Regions from separate parts of the Paenibacillus sp. S-12 genome, predicted to be linked through region 2. Evidence: predicted binding sites of a transcription regulator. Region 2 holds the regulator's gene; each other region holds the start of a gene.
What was found. Region 2 encodes Rex, which represses fermentation and respiration genes when NADH is low (regulators of the CRP and FNR family bind a similar motif). Its sites were predicted from a motif close to TTGTGAAATATTTCACAA; they were not measured.
Positions count from the first base shown of each region.

Region 1: a site for Rex is predicted at 1,020-1,037, ahead of pflB (formate C-acetyltransferase). Genes of this name have one in related genera too.
Region 3: a site for Rex is predicted at 1,591-1,608, ahead of adhE (bifunctional acetaldehyde-CoA/alcohol dehydrogenase). Genes of this name have one in related genera too.
Region 4: a site for Rex is predicted at 1,370-1,387, ahead of NO352_RS20825 (cytochrome ubiquinol oxidase subunit I). Genes of this name have one in related genera too.

Region 1 covers NZ_JASIUF010000013.1:172,711-175,929, reverse strand. Annotated here, with positions in the region: gene adhE (bifunctional acetaldehyde-CoA/alcohol dehydrogenase) at 1-888, shown strand, start outside; gene pflB (formate C-acetyltransferase) at 1,314-3,219, shown strand, end outside.
Region 2 covers NZ_JASIUF010000012.1:302,958-306,176, forward strand. Annotated here, with positions in the region: gene NO352_RS12420 (amidohydrolase) at 1-1,050, opposite strand, end outside; gene NO352_RS12425 (redox-sensing transcriptional repressor Rex) at 1,047-1,694, opposite strand; gene dinG (ATP-dependent DNA helicase DinG) at 1,711-3,219, opposite strand, start outside.
Region 3 covers NZ_JASIUF010000013.1:176,184-179,402, forward strand. Annotated here, with positions in the region: gene adhE (bifunctional acetaldehyde-CoA/alcohol dehydrogenase) at 1-1,474, opposite strand, end outside; gene NO352_RS13375 (Crp/Fnr family transcriptional regulator) at 1,879-2,598, shown strand; gene NO352_RS13380 (alpha-L-fucosidase) at 2,693-3,219, opposite strand, start outside.
Region 4 covers NZ_JASIUF010000022.1:189,632-192,850, reverse strand. Annotated here, with positions in the region: gene NO352_RS20835 (ABC transporter ATP-binding protein) at 1-515, shown strand, start outside; gene NO352_RS20830 (ABC transporter permease) at 508-1,200, shown strand; gene NO352_RS20825 (cytochrome ubiquinol oxidase subunit I) at 1,572-2,975, shown strand; gene cydB (cytochrome d ubiquinol oxidase subunit II) at 2,962-3,219, shown strand, end outside.

The sequences.
Region 1 (3,219 bases), on a different contig from region 2:
CTGAAGCAAAAGTTCCTTGATATCCGCAAGCGTACATTCAAGTATCCGCGTCTCGGGCAGAAGGCGAAATTCGTCGCAATTCCAACGACTTCGGGTACAGGTTCGGAAGTAACTTCGTTCGCGGTTATTACGGATAAGGAGAAAGGAAACACGAAATATCCACTAGCCGATTATGAACTAACGCCAGACGTAGCGATTATCGACCCAGAGTTCGTATATAGCCTGCCGAAGACGGCAGTTGCAGATACGGGTATGGACGTACTGACGCACGCAATCGAAGCTTATGTATCGGTGATGGCAAGCGATTATACTGATGGGTTAGCAATTAAGGCCATTCAACTGGTGTTCGAGAACTTGGTGAAATCTCATCATGAAGCTTGTCCAAAGGCTCGCGAGAAAATGCATAACGCATCCACACTTGCTGGTATGGCGTTCGCGAATGCATTCCTAGGCATCAACCACAGCTTGGCTCATAAGTGGGGTGCGCAATATCATACTGCGCATGGCCGTACGAATGCGATTCTCATGCCGCATGTCATTCGCTACAATGCGAAGAAGCCAACGAAGTATGCATCGTTCCCGAAATACGATCACTTTGTGGCAGATGAGCGCTACGCGGAAATTGCCCGCATCCTCGGTCTACCATGCCGGACAACCGAAGAGGGCGTGAACAGCTTGATTAACGCCATTCGTGGATTGAATCGCGAATTGGGAATTCCAGAGTCGTTCCAAGAACTTGGCTTCGATGCGAAGGACTTCGAATCCCGTGTTGATTATTTGGCAGACCGTGCTTTTGAAGACCAGTGTACAACAGCAAATCCGAAGCTTCCGCTCGTAACAGAGCTGGCGGATGTATATCGGAACGCATTCTACGGACGTTTTGAATAATCAAGAAGCAGGCAGCGGGGAGATTTTCTCCGCTGCTTTTGCTTTGTAAGCAGCAATGAGATGGGGAGTAGGAATACGATTCCAACATTTTGAATCATAATTTGTGAAAAAAATCATTTGCCCAGCATATATTGTGATAAATATCACATAATTAAAAGTGTGAAAAGAGGTACAATGAAGACGTAGCAAGGAGAGGATGAAATAGAATCAGAATTCGCCTTATAAAACTTGCTGCACAGCCTCACTCGGCATTACGAAAAGGCAGCTATCGAACGAATGCGAAAGATGAGATAACCGCCTTGCAGCCTTTTTCGTGAAAATGATCACAAGCAATGTGAAGTGGAAAACGAAAACATTTGCTGGGTGTGCGCTTTCAATTCGATTACAACACATACAGAAAAACAAACATGTATGGAGGGATTATGATGTCGGTGATGGAAAAGAACATGACAGGAACAAATGAAATGAATCCTTGGCGTGGATTCAAAGCAGGCAAATGGCAAACTCACGTTGATGTGCCAAACTTCTTGGATGGACACATCAAGCCTTACTTAGGCGATGAAGCATTCTTGGCAGGTCCTACGCAAAATACGAAGGATCTGTGGGATATCGTGAGCCAGCTCTCCAAAGAAGAACGTGAACGCGGCGGTGTATGGGATGTTGATGTGAATACACCTTCAACGATCGTATCGCACAAGCCGGGATATTTAGATAAAGAAAAAGAAAAAGTAGTAGGTGTACAAACGGATGCTCCGTTCCGCCGCTCGATTCAACCTTTTGGCGGCATTAAGATGATGATCGATGCTTGTAAAGCATACGGCTTCGAAATGCCGGAAGACGTTATCAAAATTTTCACAGACATTCGCAAAACACATAACCAAGGTGTTTTCGATGCTTATACTTCCGACATGCGCATGGCGCGCAAAGCGGGTATTATTACAGGCTTGCCAGACGCTTACGGCCGCGGCCGCATTATCGGCGACTACCGCCGCGTAGCGCTGTACGGTGTAGATTTCTTGATTCAGCAAAAGAAAAACGACCTCAAAAATCTTGAGCTGGATGCAATGGATGAACATACTATCCGCGATCGTGAAGAAATTTCGGAACAAATTCGCGCACTTGCTGAATTGAAGGAAATGGCCGCAATGCACGGCATGGATATTTCCAAGCCAGCCGTAAATGCACAAGAGGCATTCCAATGGGTATACTTCGGTTACCTGGCAGCCATCAAAGAACAGAACGGTGCTGCAATGTCCCTCGGTCGTGTATCCTCGTTCCTCGATGTGTATGTGGAACGCGACATTCAAGAAGGTACATTGACAGAGCAAGAAGCTCAAGAATTGGTTGACCATTTCATTATGAAACTGCGTATCGTTAAATTCTTGCGCACACCTGCTTACAACGACCTGTTCAGTGGTGACCCAACCTGGGTAACAGAATCGATCGGCGGTATGGCTTCGGACGGTACAACTCGCGTAACGAAGAACAGCTTCCGCTTCCTGCATTCCTTGTACAACTTGGGACCTGCTCCAGAGCCTAACTTGACTGTTCTCTGGTCGACGAAGCTTCCTGAAGCGTTCAAGAAATATTGTGCGAAAGTATCGATTGAAACAAGCTCCATTCAATATGAAAATGACGACCTGATGCGTCCAATCTATGGCGACGACTACGGTATCGCATGTTGTGTGTCCGCAATGCGCATCGGTAAGCAAATGCAGTTCTTCGGCGCTCGCGCCAACTTGGCGAAATGCTTGCTGTACGCAATCAATGGCGGTAAAGATGAGAAGCTTGGCTTGCAAGTTGGACCAGAGCTTCCTCCAATCACTAGCGACGTATTGGACTACGACGAGGTTGTGAAACGCTTCAAGCAGATGATGGAATGGCTCGCGAAGCTGTATATGAACACATTGAATGTGATTCACTTCATGCATGATAAATATTGCTATGAGCGCATTGAGATGGCGCTGCACGATAAAGAAATCTTGCGCACAATGGCTTGCGGTATTGCCGGCTTGTCGGTAGCAGCCGATTCCTTGAGTGCAATCAAATATGCCAAAGTAACACCGATTCGCAACGAAGAAGGCATCGCTGTTGACTTCAAAATCGAAGGCGAATATCCTTGCTACGGCAACAACGATGATCGCGTAGACAGCATCGCTGTTGAGTTGGTTGAATCGTTCATGAACATGATTCGCAAGCATAAAGCTTATCGCAATGCAATGCCGACTCAATCGATTCTGACGATTACATCGAACGTTGTATATGGTAAGAAGACAGGTACAACTCCTGACGGACGCAAAGCTGGCGAACCGTTCGCTCCAGGCGCGAACC
Region 2 (3,219 bases):
CGCACCATAGATTGTTCCCATGCGCAGTGCCTCTGCTGCAGGAATAGCAGTCGGATCACCGGACACGCCTTTATGGATCAGGGCGGCGAGTCGAATTTCTTCAAACATATCAAGGTTATTGTTGCTTGCCGGTCCGTCGGTACCAAGTGATACTACAACACCTGCACGAAGCAGCTCAGTTACGCGAGCAACGCCGCTCGCCAGCTTCAAGTTGCTGCCTGGATTGTGAGACACCGCCACATTATATTTCGCAAGCGTTTCTATTTCCTCATCTGTCAGATGAACACCATGAGCGACGAAGGAAGGACGTGAGAAGAAGCCAAGCTTCTCGAGATGCGCTACCGGACGCATTCCATAATCCTTCACATTTTGCTCTACTTCAGCTTTCGTTTCTGACATATGAGTATGAAGCGGCAAATCTAAATCATGCGCAGCCTGAACAAAGCTCTCGATAAAGGATGGCGGGCAAGTATACGGCGCATGTGGCGCCAACAGTGTACGAATGCGGCCATTTGCCTTCCCGTTCCAATCCTTCGCGAACTGGATCGCTTCATTCAACTTCTCCCGCTGTACATCCTCCGGACACAAGCCAATCGCTCCGCGCATGAGTGATGCACGGATTCCAGATTGCTCACTTACCTTTGCCACTTCATCCATGTAATCATACATATCAACAAATGTTGTCGTACCGCCCTTCAACATTTCAACAACCGACAACGCCGTTCCCCAGTACACATCCGTAGCCGTAAACTTACCTTCCATCGGCCACATTTTCTCCTGCAGCCACGTTTGAAGCGCAAGGTCATCACCATATCCGCGCAGCAAAGACATCGCAGCATGTCCATGTGTATTCACAAGTCCTGGAATAAAGAACAATCCCTTGCCATCAATGATTTCTGCACCTTCAGATGTGTATTGCTCAGGCAAATCAGCTCCCAGATGAACGATGCGATCATTTTCCACGACCATGAATCCATGGAAGGAGGATTGTTTCGCAGTTGGAGACAAGTCGGCAAATATGCCGTTTTTAATAATGATTCGATGTGTCATTCGGCAGGTACTTCCTTTCCATTATCAGATAAATAATACGCCAAACTGAACAAGTCCGTCGTGAAGTCGGCTGTATGAACCCGAATATTCGGCGGCACTCTCAAGATGACAGGCGCGAAATTCAAAATGGCTTCTACCCCGGCCTCTACAAATTGATCCGCAACATGCTGTGCTTCCGTAGCCGGCACCGTAATGATTCCGATGCGAATTTGCTTTTCACGAACCGTAGGAATGAGATCAGACATGGGCTGAACTTTCAAATTGTTAATCTCAGTGTTAATTTTGGACTCCTGAGCATCGAACACAGCAACAATTTTCATATTATCTTTCAAGTATACGGTGTAGTTGCAAAGGGCGTGCCCTAATTTACCTGCGCCGACAAGTCCAACAGGTATTACCTGATCGAGTTTTAAAATATGCCGAATTTGTTGAATAAGATACGATACATCATACCCGATACCCTTGCGGCCGAAGTCGCCGAAGTATGCCAAGTCCTTTCGAATTTGGGCAGGATTCAAGTTCAGCTTCTGTCCCAAATCTTGAGATGAAACTGTGAGCACTTCACGCTGCTTCAATTCTAATAGGTGACGTAAATATACGGGTAAGCGCCGAACGACAGCTTCTGATATTTTTAGTGCTTTCATCCTAAAAAAGCTCCTCTCATCGCTCTCCAATACCTCTTTGATTATGGTCTAGCCACGTATCTATACGTGGTACAAGTTGTTCTGTTGCCATATGCTCCATTTTTGGACCAGGCAGCGAGTAAAGAAAGTGTTTGCCATAGCTTGTCTCAATAACCCGGGTGTCATAAATGATTACAATCCCTTTGTCCTGCGTTGTGCGCACGAGACGACCGAATCCCTGCTTGAACCGGATAACAGCCTGCGGTACAGAATATTTGCGGAACGGATTTTGATTCATCCGCTTCAAGCGATCGCATTTTGCTTCCACTAACGGGTGATTCGGCGGCTGGAAAGGAAGTCGTACAATCGCCAGACAGGTCAGCGCATCTCCCGGAATATCTACTCCTTCCCAAAAGCTGCTTGTCCCAAGAAGCACCGAGTTCGGCTGTTCTCGGAACCTTCGTGTCAGCTTGCTTCGATTGCCGCTGTCAATTCCTTGTCCCAGCACTTGAATGCCATGGAGGCTTAGCGCTTCCTTTAGCGGCTCATATACATCCCGCAGCATGCGATACGATGTGAATAATACAAGCATTCGTCCCTCTGTCACCTTAGCTACATCGGCCAGTGACTGCATCAGCGTCATATTAAACTTAGCGTCTGACGCCCCCTTTACGCTCGGAAAGTCACGCGGAATGACTACAAGCGCTTGTTCACGGTAGTTAAATGGTGACGGAAGGATGACAGTGTTCAAGCGCCCATCCCGTTCTGCATCCTTCAAGCCCAATTGTTCGGCCACGAACTGGAACGATTTATCGACAGACAATGTTGCTGATGTCAGAATGACACTCTTCTTCGGCTCAAAGAAATAACGCTTCAGTGCCTCACTCACATCAACAGGGACGGCATACATTTGCATCGATTTATGCTTATATTGGAGATTTCCTTCCATCCAATATACCGTATCCGCATCCTTGCCCTGCATAAACTCCCGGAATTCATCACGAAGTTGCCCAATGTCCTTGAACAGACCTGTCACGTCTGCCGTAACGCCTTGAACCTCGTCATCATCGTAATCCTTCCATTCGTTAACGAGCTTCTCCCCCGAACGGACAATGTCGCTTAAGCGGGTATGAATATCGCCTTCCAGTTCCGCAATAGAGCTCCAGGCTTCAGGACGATTACCTGACGGCAGCCTAAGCACAGCTTGGCCGCCCTCCGCTTGACCGGCTTCATTCATGGAAGGCAGCATCTGATAAAGTTGCTCATGCAAGCGATCCCACTGATCCTTGACATCGACGAGCTGTGTCAGCATCTTATCAATTCCTTCTGCCCAGACAAGCGCCTTTTCATTGCCTGACAAGCGAAGGCGCTGCTGCAGCAGCACAAGCGCCCCGTTTTTACTATCCTTGAACAACTGGGTCAACGGATGAATGAGTGAAAAATATTGCAAGTGAATGCCTAGGTGTTTGCCGGCCGTCTCTTCAAAGTGGTGTGCTTCGTCTACAACAAGCTGCTCGTAGGCAGGAAGCAAACGATGCTCTGCAAT
Region 3 (3,219 bases), on a different contig from region 2:
TAACAATCATGACACGGCTAATATCCGGCATCTTCGCCAAGTACTGCGTTGCGCCTTTTTCAAAGTATATCTTGTTCGGCACCTTGAACCATTGCATATTCACTGTTCGCTTCGCCACCCGTTTAATATTCAGCAGATTGACAGCCGTTACGTTCGAAGAAGTCGAGTTGCGGCCATAAGATCCGCAGCCTAGCGTCAACGAAGGAATATTCGTGTTGTATAGGTCGCCGATTGCTCCATGGGTCGAAGGAGAGTTTACAAGAATACGACCTGTTTGCAGACGATCTGCGAATTTGCCGATTACCTCGTCATCATGCGAATGGATAACCGAGGAATGGCCCATTCCGCCAAACGCTACGATTTCAGCAGCGCGATCAATTCCATCTTGTGCGGTTTTCACCTTGTAGCAGGCAAGCACTGGGCTTAGCTTTTCAGCAGACAATGGGAACTTCGGCCCTACGCCATCCAGCTCAGCTACTAGAATCTTCGTCGTATCCGGCACTTGAATACCAGCCATCTCTGCAATCTTCTTCGCGGACTGACCTACGATGTTCGGATTCACTGCACAAGTGTCTGTCTTCATCGCCATTGCTTGAAGCTTGCCTGTCTCTTCCTTGCTCAAGAAGTAGCAGCCTTGGGCTGTCATCATTTTCTTCGTTTGTACGTAAATCGGCTCTTCAATAATGACTGACTGTTCAGAAGCACAGATCATACCATTATCGAACGTCTTGGAAAGAATCAAATCCGTTACGGCTTGATTCAAGTCTGCCGTCTTCTCGATGAAGCAAGGTACGTTGCCCGGGCCAACGCCAAGAGCAGGCTTGCCGCAGCTGTAAGCAGAGCGAACCATACCAGCACCGCCTGTCGCTAGGATAAGCGCCACATCAGGATGATTCATCAAGGCGTTAGTCGCTTCCATCGACGGATACTCGATCCATTGGATACAGTGCTCTGGCGCACCATATTTCACAGCTGCATCATGCAGGATGCGAGCTGCTTCCGCGCTGCATTTCTGAGCTGATGGATGAAAGCCGAAAATGATTGGATTGCGTGTCTTTATCGAAATGAGCGCCTTGAACATTGTCGTTGAGGTCGGATTCGTTACCGGTGTAATCCCCATGACAATTCCAACTGGTTCCGCAATTTTCATGTAAGAGCCGTACGGATTATCCTCAATGACGCCTACTGTTTTGTCATACTTGATATAATTGTGGATATATTCAGTTGCAAATATATTTTTCGTAATTTTATCCTCATACACACCGCGTCCCGTTTCCTCAACGGCCATCTTGGCCAGCAGCATGTGCTTATCCAAGCCAGCGAGTGCCATTTGCTGCACGACCTTGTCAATTTGCTCTTGGTTCATATCCATAAATGCTTCTTGCGCCTTCTTCGCGCGGTCAATCAATTGTTGAATGTGCTTCGTGACATCGTTTTTCTCTACAACTGGTTTCGTTTCCTGTTTTGTCGCCATTCTCTCCGCCTCCATTCATTGATTCCATGCCGATGAACCTAAGGAAAGGTCTTTTATTTGGTCTGTATACGGTTCTGTTACGGTCCTTATCTGAGGTTCGTAATGGATACAATTGCTTGTGAATCATTTCACACTCTCATTGTACCCACCTGGACGGGGTTTAGTATGTGATATTTTTCACATTATCTCACTAATCTGATCAATATTTTATTTTTCTTTGGTCCAGCGTGATATTAATCACTCAATTTAACCAAACTGTAACTAATTTTAATCGTAAATAAATTGACAACTGCTTGCGGAACATCCATGATAGTAATACGTATTCATATAGTGAAACTTGTCACATGGAATTCCTTGGGTCAAAATTACTAAAATTTGAAATATGTAAATTGGAGGGGAACAGGGTGACTAACATCATCGAACAATTTGGAGAGCCATGCAATACCTCTTGTTTCTCAGAACAGAATGTAGAACGATTAATAAGTATTGGTAAAGAACGTACCTATCCGGATAGTTCTCATTTGTTCTGGGAGGGAGACCTATCTGATAAGCTATTCCTTCTGAAAAGCGGCCGTGTAAAAATCACGAAATCCACAGATGAAGGAAAAGAGCTCATTCTGTACATGTATCAAGCTGGAGATTTGGTTGGCCAAGTTGACCCATTCCATAGCACGAAGCATACCTTCACCGCTGAAGTTATCGAAGAAGCTGAAGTATTACTAATCGAGCAAAAAGATATCGAAATACTCATCTGCCAGCACTGCGATTTCTCCATTGACTTTATGAAGTGGATGGGTATTCATCACCGCCTTACACAGACAAAGTTCCGGGACTTGATGATGTACGGCAAGCCTGGCGCGCTGTGCTCCACACTGATAAGATTATCGAACACGTATGGCGAGGAGCTAGAGGATGGCGGGATTCTTATCAACAAAAAAATCACACATACAGATTTATCGAACATGATCGGCGCGACACGCGAAAGTGTGAATCGTATGTTGAGCGATCTCCGCAAGCGCGATGTCATTGAATATGAGAATGGCATGATTGTTATTCGGGAATTGGAACATTTGCGGGAAGTATGTCATTGCGAAATGTGCCCGAATGAGATTTGCCGCATCTAAATCAAATTGCCCTCATGCACGTATATGACATGAGGGCAATCATTATGTTATGCATCTATATTTAGCACTGCAAATAATGTGCTCTCTATAGCGCTTAAAAGGCTGTCATCCGGAATACATGTGCGATCGGGGCATTGCCCCCAACTTCACTCGTTGGCAGCTTTACGTGCAAACCTGCTTCGTCTGAATGGAATGCTACGTTCTGATCTGTACCGACCAATTGGATGTTCGTCACCTTTTCTAGATAAGGAATAAATATGTGATCGGTAACTTCCGATTCCTCAGACGGATATAAGTACGTACAATATACTGTGTCTTCCTTACGAGTAAAGGCACAGCGCTGAGTAAAATAAGGAGCACAAATACGGGTTCCATAAACAGCTTCCCCATAGGTCTCCATCCATGCACCGAGTTCCTTAATCCGTACAATCGCCCCCTCTGGGATGCGGCCGTCAGGCTGCGGCCCCACATTAAGGGCTAGGTTCCCTCCCTTAGCAACCACCTCCATGAGAATGTGCACAAGCTGCCGAGTTGACTTATACTTGTCCTCATATCGGAATGAGAAGGATGTCCCCATCGTAATACAGCTTTCCCAAGGCACATTCATTGCCTCATTTGGAA
Region 4 (3,219 bases), on a different contig from region 2:
TGAAGCAGCGTCTGGGCATTGCTCGGGCTATAACGGTAAAGCCGGAGCTGCTGCTTCTCGACGAGCCTATCAACGGGTTGGATCCGATTGGCATTAAGGAAATTCGCGACCTATTCAAGAAGCTGTCGCATGAGTTCGGCATCACAATCTTGATATCCAGTCATATTTTAGGGGAAATGGAGCTGATAGCCGACACGATTGGGGTTATCAACCATGGCGTCCTGCTGGAGGAGGTATCGATGGAGCGGGTTCGTGCCCAGCAATCCGAATTCATTGAAGTTGTGACAGATCATGCGAATAAGGCAGCTTACGTGCTGGAAGAGACCATGCATATTTCAAATTTCCGTATCATCGACAATCGATTGATTCGAATTTATCAACGGGGTGTCTCTCAACAGGATATCACCAAGGCATTTGTCATGAATGACGTCTCTGTAGAGTCCGTGCATAAGAAGCACCATTCCTTGGAGGATTATTTTATGAAGTTACTGAATGGGGGGGCGCTTCATGAATAAGCTCATTCGATTGGAACTCCAGAAGTTTCGCTTCGGCACCTATATTCGTACGGCCATTTATATCACGATTGGTATTTTTCTCTTTATTATGCTAGGAATCTATGGGGCGGATGCTGGTGATAAAGCGTTCAAGGGTGTGTCAGACGTATTCAATCTCATCGATACGTTTGTAAAGATAGCCTTCATTATTACAGCTTCCGCACTGCTGAGCCGAATGGTTATTGATGAATTTAAAAGCAAGTCTATCACGGTCATGTTCATGTACCCGATTCCGCGAAAAAGAATGATAACAGCCAAGCTGATTATTGTTGTGCTATACACGTTCATATCTATGATACTGTCGAATATTGTCCTAATGTGCGGATTCCTCTTGTACAACTCCTACGCACATACAGTGGCAGGTACTGCGACGATAGGCGTTCTGACGCATCATGTGGCAAGCAGTGTCATTAGTGCCTTAGCAGCAAGCTGCTTAAGTCTCATTCCGTTATGGTTCGGTATGCGCAAATATTCATCGGTGGCGACCATTACGAGCTCTATCCTCATTGCAGCAATATTATGCTCGAATAATGGCGGGATGACGCTGTGGTCCATTCTCGCGGTACCATTCGCATTTGCGGTAATTGGTGTAGGGATAGCCTATTTGACTATTTGCAAGATCGATACGATCGACCTATACAAATAAGCCCAGAATCACTCATAACCATGATGTGGCAGCGTTGTGACACGTGATAAACCGTGACAAATTTCAGAATCGAAATGGAAAAAAGCTGCAGCACATTATAAGCTGCTTGTAAAGAGGAAAGAAGGCTCAATGCCTTTTTTCTTCTTTTTTTCACTTTTTTTCGACAGAATTGTGAAATTTGACACAATGTTCTTATTTTGATCAAGTTATTGCTTTAAAATTGTGATTAATATCACATTTCAGCGATCCCGCATCTGACAGAATACAACTGGAACATGTAATGAACATCATTGATCCCGTGTTCAACGAGGCATTACAGCCTATTCAACATAGAAATGAGAGTATAAATAGAAAGGTGGAAGGACAACGATATGTGGGATACGATCTTATTATCGCGCATTCAGTTTGCATCGACGACAATTTTTCACTTCTTCTTCGTACCAGTATCGATTGGTCTCGCATTGCTGATCGCAATGATGGAGACGATGTATGTTGTAAAGGGAAATGAAGAATACAAGAAGATGACGAAGTTCTGGGGGAAGCTGTTCCTCATTAACTTTGGAGTTGGTGTCGTAACAGGTATTATTCAGGAATTCCAGTTCGGGATGAACTGGTCGAACTATTCTCGCTTCGTCGGGGACGTGTTCGGTGCTCCGCTTGCAATTGAAGCATTACTGGCATTCTTTATGGAGTCAACGTTCATCGGCTTATGGATATTTGGGTGGGATCGTTTATCGAAAAAGGTGCACTGCTTGTGCATCTGGTTAGTTGCCATCGGTACAACGCTGTCTGCCTTGTGGATTTTGGCGGCGAACTCTTTCATGCAGCGTCCGGTCGGTTACGCGATTAACAACGGCCGTGCAGAAATGAACGATTTCTTCGCGCTTCTGACGAACGGGCAGTTGCTTGTGGAATTCCCACATACCGTATTCGGTGCATTCGCGACAGGCGCATTCCTGATTACAGGGGTGAGTGCTTATAAACTGCTGAAGAAGCAGGACGTTCCTTTCTTCAAAAAATCGTTCAAGATTGGTGTTATCGTGGCTACGATCTCATCCATTTTGGTTGCGGTCTTCGGTCACCAGCAGGCACAATATTTGATGCATACCCAACCAATGAAGATGGCGGCGAGCGAAGGCTTGTGGGAAACAAGTGACGACCCTGCTCCATGGACGGTATTTGCAGCAATCAATACAGATAAGCAAGAGAACAGCATGGAATTCAAAGTTCCATACTTGCTTAGCTTTCTATCTTATAGTAAATTCTCCGGTGAAGTCCGCGGGATGAAGGAATTGCAAGCGGAATATGAACAGTCGTATGGCCCAGGCAATTACATTCCACCAGTGAAGACAACATTCTGGAGTTTCCGCATCATGGTTCTTGCCGGAACATTGATGATTCTGCTTGGCATGTATGGATGGTACTTGGCAGCGCGCAAGAAGCTGGACAATCCAAATAAGTGGTTTATGCGCTTCATGCTCTATGCAATTTCGTTGCCGTTCATTGCGAATACAGCAGGCTGGATTATGACAGAAATTGGTCGCCAGCCATGGACAGTATTCGGTCTCATGCGTACAGAAGACAGTATTTCGCCGAGTGTGTCGGGCGGTCAGGTGCTATTCTCTCTCATCGCGTTCTCGACAATTTATACTGTGCTTGCTATCGTGCTTGTCTATTTGTTCGTTCGTGTAATCAAAAAGGGTCCGAATGAAGTCATGAAGGACGAGCATTCGAATGATCCGTTTGATCAGGAGGGACAACATGCTATCGCTTAATGAATTATGGTTTCTACTAGTTGGAGTGTTGTTTGTCGGATTCTTCTTCCTGGAGGGCTTTGACTTCGGTGTCGGCATGTCAACGAAGTTCTTGGCTCGTACGGATGGAGAGCGTCGCGTCTTAATTAATTCGATCGGCCCATTCTGGGATGCGAATGAAGTATGGCTGCTTACAGCGGGCGGTGCGATGTTCGCTGCCTTCCCGAACTGGTATGCTACGCTATTCAGCGGGTATTATACACCG